2 regions of the Bradyrhizobium sp. Ses1 genome follow, and region 1 is predicted to be linked to the other one. Evidence: riboswitches for the same ligand, from Rfam matches in the RefSeq annotation. Region 1 holds a riboswitch; the other holds the start of a gene.

The links. A riboswitch is a leader RNA that binds a small molecule or an ion and turns the genes downstream of it on or off. The one in region 1 is predicted to bind S-adenosylmethionine.
Region 2: it holds a riboswitch for S-adenosylmethionine, as region 1 does, so the genes downstream of both, metX (homoserine O-acetyltransferase MetX) here and AC5ZG5_RS35705 (hypothetical protein) in region 1, are expected to answer to the same signal.

The regions. Positions count from the first base shown of each region.
Region 1 covers NZ_JCAMOQ010000048.1:11,291-15,610, forward strand. The annotation lists gene AC5ZG5_RS35695 (GMC family oxidoreductase) at 1-332, opposite strand, end outside; gene AC5ZG5_RS35700 (gluconate 2-dehydrogenase subunit 3 family protein) at 369-1,187, opposite strand; SAM-I-IV-variant riboswitch at 2,028-2,129, shown strand; gene AC5ZG5_RS35705 (hypothetical protein) at 2,571-2,828, shown strand; gene AC5ZG5_RS35710 (hypothetical protein) at 2,950-3,204, opposite strand; gene AC5ZG5_RS35715 (hypothetical protein) at 3,355-3,582, shown strand.
Region 2 covers NZ_JCAMOQ010000001.1:445,311-449,630, forward strand. The annotation lists gene hisC (histidinol-phosphate transaminase) at 1-991, opposite strand, end outside; gene AC5ZG5_RS02145 (chorismate mutase) at 994-1,851, opposite strand; SAM riboswitch at 2,158-2,237, shown strand; gene metX (homoserine O-acetyltransferase MetX) at 2,320-3,522, shown strand; gene metW (methionine biosynthesis protein MetW) at 3,526-4,194, shown strand.

The DNA.
Region 1 (4,320 bases):
CACGTCTCGGCATTCCAATGCACGCCGCCGCCGCCAACGCCATTGGGCGGCATGAACGATCCCCAGCTGCGGATCGGCAGGGCCGTCTGACTGGCGTTGTTACGGAAAGTCATCGTCAGCTGTTCGGGCCGGAGGAATAGATCGTGGCGGATGCGGTAGCGCAGCTCATCTTGCGCATAGGCCGGCGGGAAATCGGTCGCCGTGTCGCGCCACGGGCCGCGTTCGATCGCCACCACGTTCAATCCGGCACCAGTCAGCTCATGCGCCAGGATGGAGCCAGTCCAGCCCAATCCGACAATCACCACATCAGTTGCTGGCAATTTGCGCGTCATATTCCCGATACTCCGGACGAAACGCGCCTTTGGCGCCTATTCGGGTCGGCCAGCAATGCCAACGGGTGGCAGCGGATAGCGCTCGTTGTGCCGCTCAACCCAGTCGCGGTAATCATAGCGCGCGCCGGGAAATCCGATCATCTTCCAACCGACCATGTCGCGGTTGCCGCCGTAAACTGGGTCAGCGAAGAACCCCTCCCGCGTGTTCTGCAGCAGATACTCGAAGAACGCGCGACTGCTGGTTCCTTCCAGTTGCACCTGATCCTTCTCCAGCGCGGAGAGAACCTTGTCCTTCTCATCGTCGGGAATCTGGGCGAACGGCTTTCCCGCGTAAGTGGCGCGACAATATTTGTCCAATGCGGCCAGCGCCTGGCGATACCGCGCTGCCGGGGTCAACGGCGACTGATCTCCCTGCTCTGGCGTTCCGTCGGCGAAGGGCCCGTGCATGTAGAGCCCCTCGGCGCTGCCATAGGATCCCGCAAGTTGTCGGTCGATAAAGACCGCACAGCCGGCATCCTTGCCCCCCGGCGTCTGCGGGTCCGGCGGGATCAGCCGGTCGACGAGGGCCTCGACGGCAGCTCCTTCCTCCGGAGTGAAATACGCCCATGGCCCAGGCCGCACCGCTGTTGGTGGAGTGCCGGCACTTGGTCCCCACGGCAAACTGCCCTTGACGACTAGCGCGCGAGCAGAGGTCGCCGAAAACACCAAAGTCATGGCGGTGGTTATGAGTAATTCGCGACGGCGCACGCCGTGATTAGAGCGCGGCGAGCGGGGTATTCCCTCCCCGGCACTATCAGCACCGGGGGCCATCTTCCCGATACGGTTGGCGCTCAGCGAAATCTCTTTCGCGACCATAGTGCTCCCCTGGATCGTGAACTCGGAATTCCAAGGTGGCGCATCAAAAGACCAACATAGCACAGTCTAAACGGTTCTCAAGTCGGGTGAGTCCAGTTCAGCAATTCAGGCCGCGGCAGGCGTGGCTCTTTGGCTACCGTGCCCCGGGCTTGCCTGAAAGAGCTTGAGCGTGAACTGATCGCGTATTGCAATGCACATCCATGAAATGGAATCATCGAAGCGGTAGACTTGTTGCTCAAGCAAGAGAGATTTACGAGCGGGTTAAGCTGAAAGTACATCTGCATCAGCGTGACCGTTCAGGACGATCGCTCCAACTTGACTATGCGCGCGCCACTTCTGATCAAGACCGATAGGTGAAATTCCAATTGTTCTTCATGCTACGTTGCGGTCCATTTTTTGCTTCCTCGTAAAAGCGTTTGACACGCCAACTTTAGCCTCGGGAAGCCCTTGTGCTTGCTCGTATGCGTATTCGCGTTGAACGATGTCGCACAAGATCAACATCATCAACTGCGACACCATCGCCCCGCTCCGATGCATCCGGCAGACTACGGCAACAGCGCACCACTATCCTCGACGTCCCGATTAAGCCACCACGCATCGAGGCAATCGGCCGCCCAAAGATTCGTTGTCAGTAGGGCAGCCAATGACCGTCCAAAATGGCAGGGCGAAGCCGCAAACGCGTCCGGTACCCTAATTCGTATTTAGCAAGCTTCCGAGAGCGGCCCGGCTCCGCAGTCGCCCAAGTCCGCGGTCCCGATCCGCAGAGGGGCGGGTCTCTTTATCCGCCCGACTGCGGTGCTAGTGACCGCTCTGGAAGAACTATCCGAACCTGCTATACTGATCGTGCATCAAGAAGAGGCTGACGCCTCGCCGACCTGCCATCCCGGGCAAGGTGGTTTTCCGCAAGGAGATGCGGCCAATTCGGCAACGATACGGGTCGCGCGGCCGTCAGCCTCCTCGCCAGTGCGACGGAGGTTATTTTTATGTCTGACATGTTTTTGGATCGCCCCGATAAGCACCAGGGCGCATTCGTCGATCCGTGGAGTCATCAGCCACAGCATCAAGGGGGATATTCCCGATCACGCGGTGTTTGCTGGAGCATGGCACCTAAACGTCGGAATCGACACTATTCACGAAGCTCTTTTTCTTGCACTTGATGACCGCGGTGACCGGCTGTGGTCGCTGACTACATCCACTGACAACTCCACGCGGGAGCGTCTAACCGCACGTGAGCGCGGCGATCGCGACTGGATCAAGCGGAAGATCAGTTGTGGCTGTGTGACCGGAGCGGCTCGCGCCGGAAGTCCGCGCGGAGCGGCGAGCATCCTAATGAACAGACTACTCCGCTCTCGCCTTCATTTTTCAGGCTCGGAGCCGCCCTACATGGCCGGCCTGCTGACAAGCCAAGAGATGGCGGGCATTGTTGATGCCTTCGAGCAGGAGTTAAGACGGAATACGATGGCGGCAGAAGTGGATCAGCATGGTAATGAGGCCACAATTATCACTGCGGCGCGAGACCTTCAGCTCCAATCCCCGACCTGCAGGCCACAACACGATCGCCTGGATTGCGGATTGTGCGCGCCGAAAGCATTTCATCGAGATATCTGCCTCTCGCAACCAATTTTATTGTGGTTACTGTAAGCGAGGCGGGGGACCGGCGAAGCTTCGCGCCTTTTGCGAAGAGATTAACAGTAGAGATGGCGTGGCATGACTATGAAGGATGATCGGAGAGCCGAGGCTGCGACTATCGACCGAAAGCGACTTACGTTTCGCTGATTATCGTCCGGGACGGCGGCGTCGCCTCGCCGAACTCCTCGCGTTCAACCAACAGCTTGAGGCCGAAGCTGCTGAAAGAAAGCAGGCGGCGAGTCAGGTGCGCCAGCTGCTTGGCGGAAGAGCTTATGGGATTTTTGAGAAGGCTATTTGGCTTTGCGATCGGCCCGGGGGCTCCGTTGACGTTTTTGTTCTGACCGCGCGCGCCTGCGCAAGCCTGCAATGACAGGGGAAATTGCGCCAAAACCGACCTTCATTGCCTTCTCCTCTATTGCCGACTGACATTTAATGTGAAATTAAATGATATATAAAAAATAAAGGTACAATAAGTTAATTACCGAACCTTCCCGGTCATATCAGGTTACTTCCTTTCCAAAGAAGGAGGGCGGCTGGTATGCGCGCTTCAACACGCAGTGCCAAAGAGCTTTGCGAGCAACTCGCGTCAGATACCGATGTGCTCGCACAAAAGATGTCGGATTTGCTTTCGCTTCGAAAATTCGTTGCTGACGCTGAAATCGTCGCCGCTTCGCATGGCAGCATACCGAGCGCGCCGCTAATGGGCCTTGATGGCCCGGCTACTGGCGGAAGGAGCTGGCGTTTGCCGCATCGAACTGTTCAATAGATCTCGCAATGTAATCAAATTGTCCAGCGTCATAACAATGCGAGCACGCACGACGCTTTCATGTTCAATCCGATCCGAATCGAATAGTGGACCTGCCTTTGGGCGAACGGCGCTCCGCACCGCCAGGAAATTTAACGAGTGGTAGCGCGGCAGTGGCATTCGATCAGACTGCGAGCCAAAAAGTGATCACACCCAGCAACGCAACAAGCAAAGCGCATTCGAGTTTGTGGTTGTAGGAACGGAGAACTCTGCTGTTCCATTTCATGTCAATTCTCCTTGGCTGAATTCCTAGCAGCGCGTAGCCGAAGCGTTGGGCCGGGCGTCGAACCGTTAGAAGGTCGACTACACCGGCTATCACCTATCGGTATGGGGCTGATACTGCGGCTTCTATCCGGGCTTGAGCACTGGAATTTATGTCGGAGCCCGCACTCCTGGCGAAGTCAGCCACTTATTAACGTGAGAGGCAGCATCTATCTGGCGGGCCTTCCGCAGAAGCTCGTCGCGACGAATGCCATGGGGCATGCCTTCGGCCTGTTTGCGCAGGCTGATCGCTTCTTGCGTTAGGCGGTATTCGAATGTGGATGATGACAACTTGAAACGTCGACGATGCGACATGCCACTACTCCCTGTTCGATTTGGCGGGAGCGTTACCGAACTCTCAGTCACCGATATGAGCCGGGGGCAGTGCGATGATGTAAGCGACTAGACGCCCTTTTCATCCGGGAGTCGACATGATTC
Region 2 (4,320 bases), on a different contig from region 1:
CACGCAGCACCAGTCCGCGCTTGGTGAGGAAGGCGTCCGCATCGGCCGAGGTCTTGCCCTTTTCGGTCGGGAAATGGATCAGCACGAAATTGGCGACGCTCGGCGTCACCTTCAGCCCGAGCTTGCGGACCTCGTCCGTCACCCAGCTCCGCCATTTTTCGTTGTGCACCCTGGACATCTCGACATGCGCGGTGTCCTCGACCGCGGCTACCGCCGCGAGCATCGCCGGAGTAGAAACGTTGAAGGGGCCGCGAATGCGGTTCACCGCATCGACGATATGCGCCGGGCCAAACATCCAGCCGACGCGGAGCGCCGCGAGCCCGTGGATCTTGGAGAAGGTGTGGGTCATCACCGTGTTCTCGGTCGTCGCACACAGTTCGAGACCGAGGCCATAGTCGTTGCGCACCACGTAATCCGAATAGGCGGCGTCGATCACCAGGAGCACGTCCGACGGCAGGCCTGCGCGCAAGCGCTTGACCTCGTCGAACGGCAGATAGGTGCCGGTCGGGTTGTTCGGATTGGCGAGCCAGATCAGCTTGGTCCGCGGCGTGACCGCCTCAAGGATCGCATCGACACTTGCGGTGTAGTCGGTCTCCGGCACGACCACGTTCTTGGCGCCGTTCGCCTTGGTCGCGATCGGATAGACCAGGAAGCCGTGGGTGGTGGAGATCGCCTCCGAGCCCTCGCACAGATAGGTGTGGGCGAGCAGGTTGAGGATTTCGTCCGAACCGGCGCCGCAGATGATGCGGCTCGGGTCGAGGCCATAGGCGCGGCCGATTGCCTCGCGCAGCACCTTTGAGGTGCCTTCCGGATAGTCCTCGAGATGTTCGGCGGCGTGCTTATAGGCCTCGATCGCCTTCGGCGAGGGACCGAAGGGCGTTTCGTTGGCGGAAAGCTTGAACACCTTGCGCCCCGGTTCCGCCACCGGGCTCTTGCCGGGGGTGTAGGGCGCAATATCGAGGATGCCGGGATTCGGCACGGGGCGGGACATCTCTAACTCTCTAGCTCCGGATTGTAGGGGCGGGGGGGCACCGTATAGCGCGTTGCGTGGCTGCCGACGAGGGCCGATGAGCGCACCGAGGCTCCGGCGCGGATCAGGGCCATTTTGATCTCCTCGAAGCCGCGGCCGGCGACCGATACCAAAAGCGCCGCGCCGTCGAAGGCGGTGTCCGGCACCGCGACGATTTCAGCGAGCGGGGCCAGCGCGCGGGCGATCTCGGCATTCCAGCCGGAAACGCGCACGCTCCACATCTCGACTTCGGTCACCATCGCGTTGTCGGCGACGCGCGAGATCACGAACACGGGCAGCGCCGCGGGATGATCGGCGCGCTCCAGGAACGGCAATCGCGCGATGATCTTCGGCGCGCCCTCGGCCTCGAGGTCGATCCACCATGGCGTGCGGCTGGAAATGGCCGACACCAGCGCGAGGTCGCCCTTCGATTTCGCCACCGCTTCGACCGCCGCCTGCGCGCTGAAATGCGAGACGTAGGGCACCACGAAGCCGAAATGGAAGCGTGCCGAATCCCGCATCATGGATTCGCCGACCGAGACGTCGGCATGCACCGAGAACGGCGCCTGGACGTAGGTGAACGTCGAGATGATGACGCGCCAGATGCTCTCGATGGTGTCGAGCGGCAGGATGCCACGATGGCGCTCGACCAGGCTGCGCATCATGGAGGCCTCGCGCGCCGGCCGGAATGCGGAGCCGACTTCCTGGGTCTGCTTCACCCTGATCAGGCGGTCGATGATGTCGCCACGCGCCATCAACAGGTGATGAACCTGCTCGTCGATCGCGTCGATCTCTTTGCGCAACTCGGCCAGTGAGGGCGGCGCCGGAGGCGGTTTTGACATGCTAGGGCCCGTCGTTTCTCTTCAATCAGCAAGCAGACTCTTCACCTCTCCCCGCCTGCGGGGAGAGGTCGAAATTCAAGCGCAGCTTGAATTTCGAGTGAGGGGGAGCCTCCGCGAATCCGTCTGGTACCGTGTTCGCGGAGAGAGCCCCTCACCCCAACCCTCTCCCCGCAAGGGCGGGAGAGGGAGAAAGTGCGAGCCCCCGTTCTGTCCCATGGGGCCAGATGGTGCAAGCTCGGCCTAAAGGTCACGGTTAGGTTAACGGCCCCACTTGCCTTGACGCAGGCCGGGTAAGGGACTACTTTCCCAGCACTTCGTGGTCATTTGAGCCGGCCGGCTTGCAGCCACGTTAAAGAATTCGCTAAACAGGCCGGGGACAGATCGATCCCGGCCGAACCTTTGTTCAGGCCGGGTTTTTCATGGTCTGATTTCTGTCCGGGACCTCCGCGTCGGAGGAAGGCGCCACAAATGACCAAGGTGCAGTCGATCAAGAGTCCGTCGATTCAGGGTGAGGATCGCGCCCATGAGGCCGATCATCCGTCCTCGCTGGTGGCGAAGTTCGGCATGGATCAGCCGTTGAAGCTCGACTGCGGCATTGACCTTGCGCCGTTCCAGATCGCCTATCAGACCTATGGCGAGCTCAATGCCGAGCGCTCCAACGCCATTCTGGTCTGCCACGCCCTGACCGGCGACCAGCATGTCAACAATTTGCATCCGGTGACCGGCAAGCCTGGCTGGTGGGAGACCATGGTCGGCCCCGGCCGGCCGCTCGACACCTCCAGATACTTCATCATCTGCTCCAACGTGCTTGGCGGCTGCATGGGTTCGACTGGCCCTGCCTCGCTGAACCCTGCGACCGGCAAGGTATGGGGCCTGGATTTTCCGATCATCACCATCCCTGACATGGTGCGTGCGCAGGCGATGCTGATCGACCAACTCGGCATCGAGACGCTGTTCGCGGTGGTCGGCGGCTCCATGGGCGGCATGCAGGCGGTGCAATGGGCGGCGGCCTATCCGGAGCGCGTGTTCTCGACGCTCGCGATCGCCTGCTCGACGCGGCATTCGGCGCAGAACATCGCCTTTCATGAGCTCGGCCGGCAGGCCGTGATGGCCGATCCGGATTGGCGTGGCGGAAGCTATGTCGACCAGGGCACGCATCCGCATCGCGGGCTCGCGGTCGCGCGGATGGCCGCGCATATCACCTATCTCTCTGACGCGGCGCTGCATCGCAAGTTCGGGCGGCGGATGCAGGATCGCGAGTTGCCGACATTCTCCTTCGATGCCGACTTCCAGGTCGAGAGCTATCTGCGCTACCAGGGCTCGTCCTTTGTCGAGCGCTTCGATGCCAACAGCTATCTCTATCTGACGCGCGCGATGGACTATTTCGACATCGCCGCCGACCACAATGGTGTGCTGGCGCAGGCGTTCCGCGGCGTCGAGACCCGCTTCTGCGTAGTATCGTTCACGAGCGACTGGCTGTTTCCGACTTCGGAGGCGCGGGCGCTGGTGCACGCGCTGAATGCCTCCAGCGCGCGGGTCTCGTTCGCGGAGATCGAGACCGACAAGGGTCACGACGCCTTCCTGCTCGATGTGCCCGAATTCTTCGACATCTCGCGCGCCTTCCTGCACTCGGCGGGCAAGTCGCGCGGCCTTGGCGATGCGGGGGCTTAAGTGATGGCGCTTCAGGAGCAAACTCTGCCGCTGCCCGGCTTGGCGCCGCAGGCGAGCACGAGCCTTCGTCCGGACCATCTTCTCGTCGCCGAAATGGTTGAGCCCGGGTCGCGCGTGCTCGACGTCGGCTGCGGTGACGGCGATCTGTTGCAGCTTCTGGAGAGTCGCGGCATCGATGGCCGCGGCATCGAGTTGTCGCGCGAAGGCGTCAACCACTGCGTCGCCAAGGGACTCGCGGTGGTGCAGGGCGACGCCGATACCGACCTCGGCAACTATCCCGACGATGCGTTCGACTACGTGATCCTGTCGCAGACGCTGCAGGCGACGCGGCAGCCGAAGGCTGTGCTGGAAAATCTCCTGCGCATCGGTCACCGCGCCATCGTCTCGTTCCCGAATTTCGGTTTCTGGAAGATGCGGCTGCAGCTTTTGATCGGCGGGCACATGCCGCGCACCGAAAATCTGCCGGCCACCTGGTACGACACCCCCAACATTCATTTCTGCACCATCAAGGATTTCGTGCAGCTCTGCGACGAGATCCACGTCAAGATGGAGCGCGCCGTCGCGCTCGACCTCTACGGCCGCCCGGTGCCGCTGAACCTGCCGTGGTGGGTCTGGAACATGTTCGGCGAACAGGGCGTGTTCCTGCTGAGCAGGGGCGGGAAGGGACGCTGAGTACTCTCCCCGTCATTCCGGAAGACCTCTCCTCCGTCATTCCGGGGCGATGCGAAGCATCGAGCCCGGAATCCATTTCCTCCACGAACTCTGCGGCTCGATGGATTCCGGGCTCACGCTTCGCGT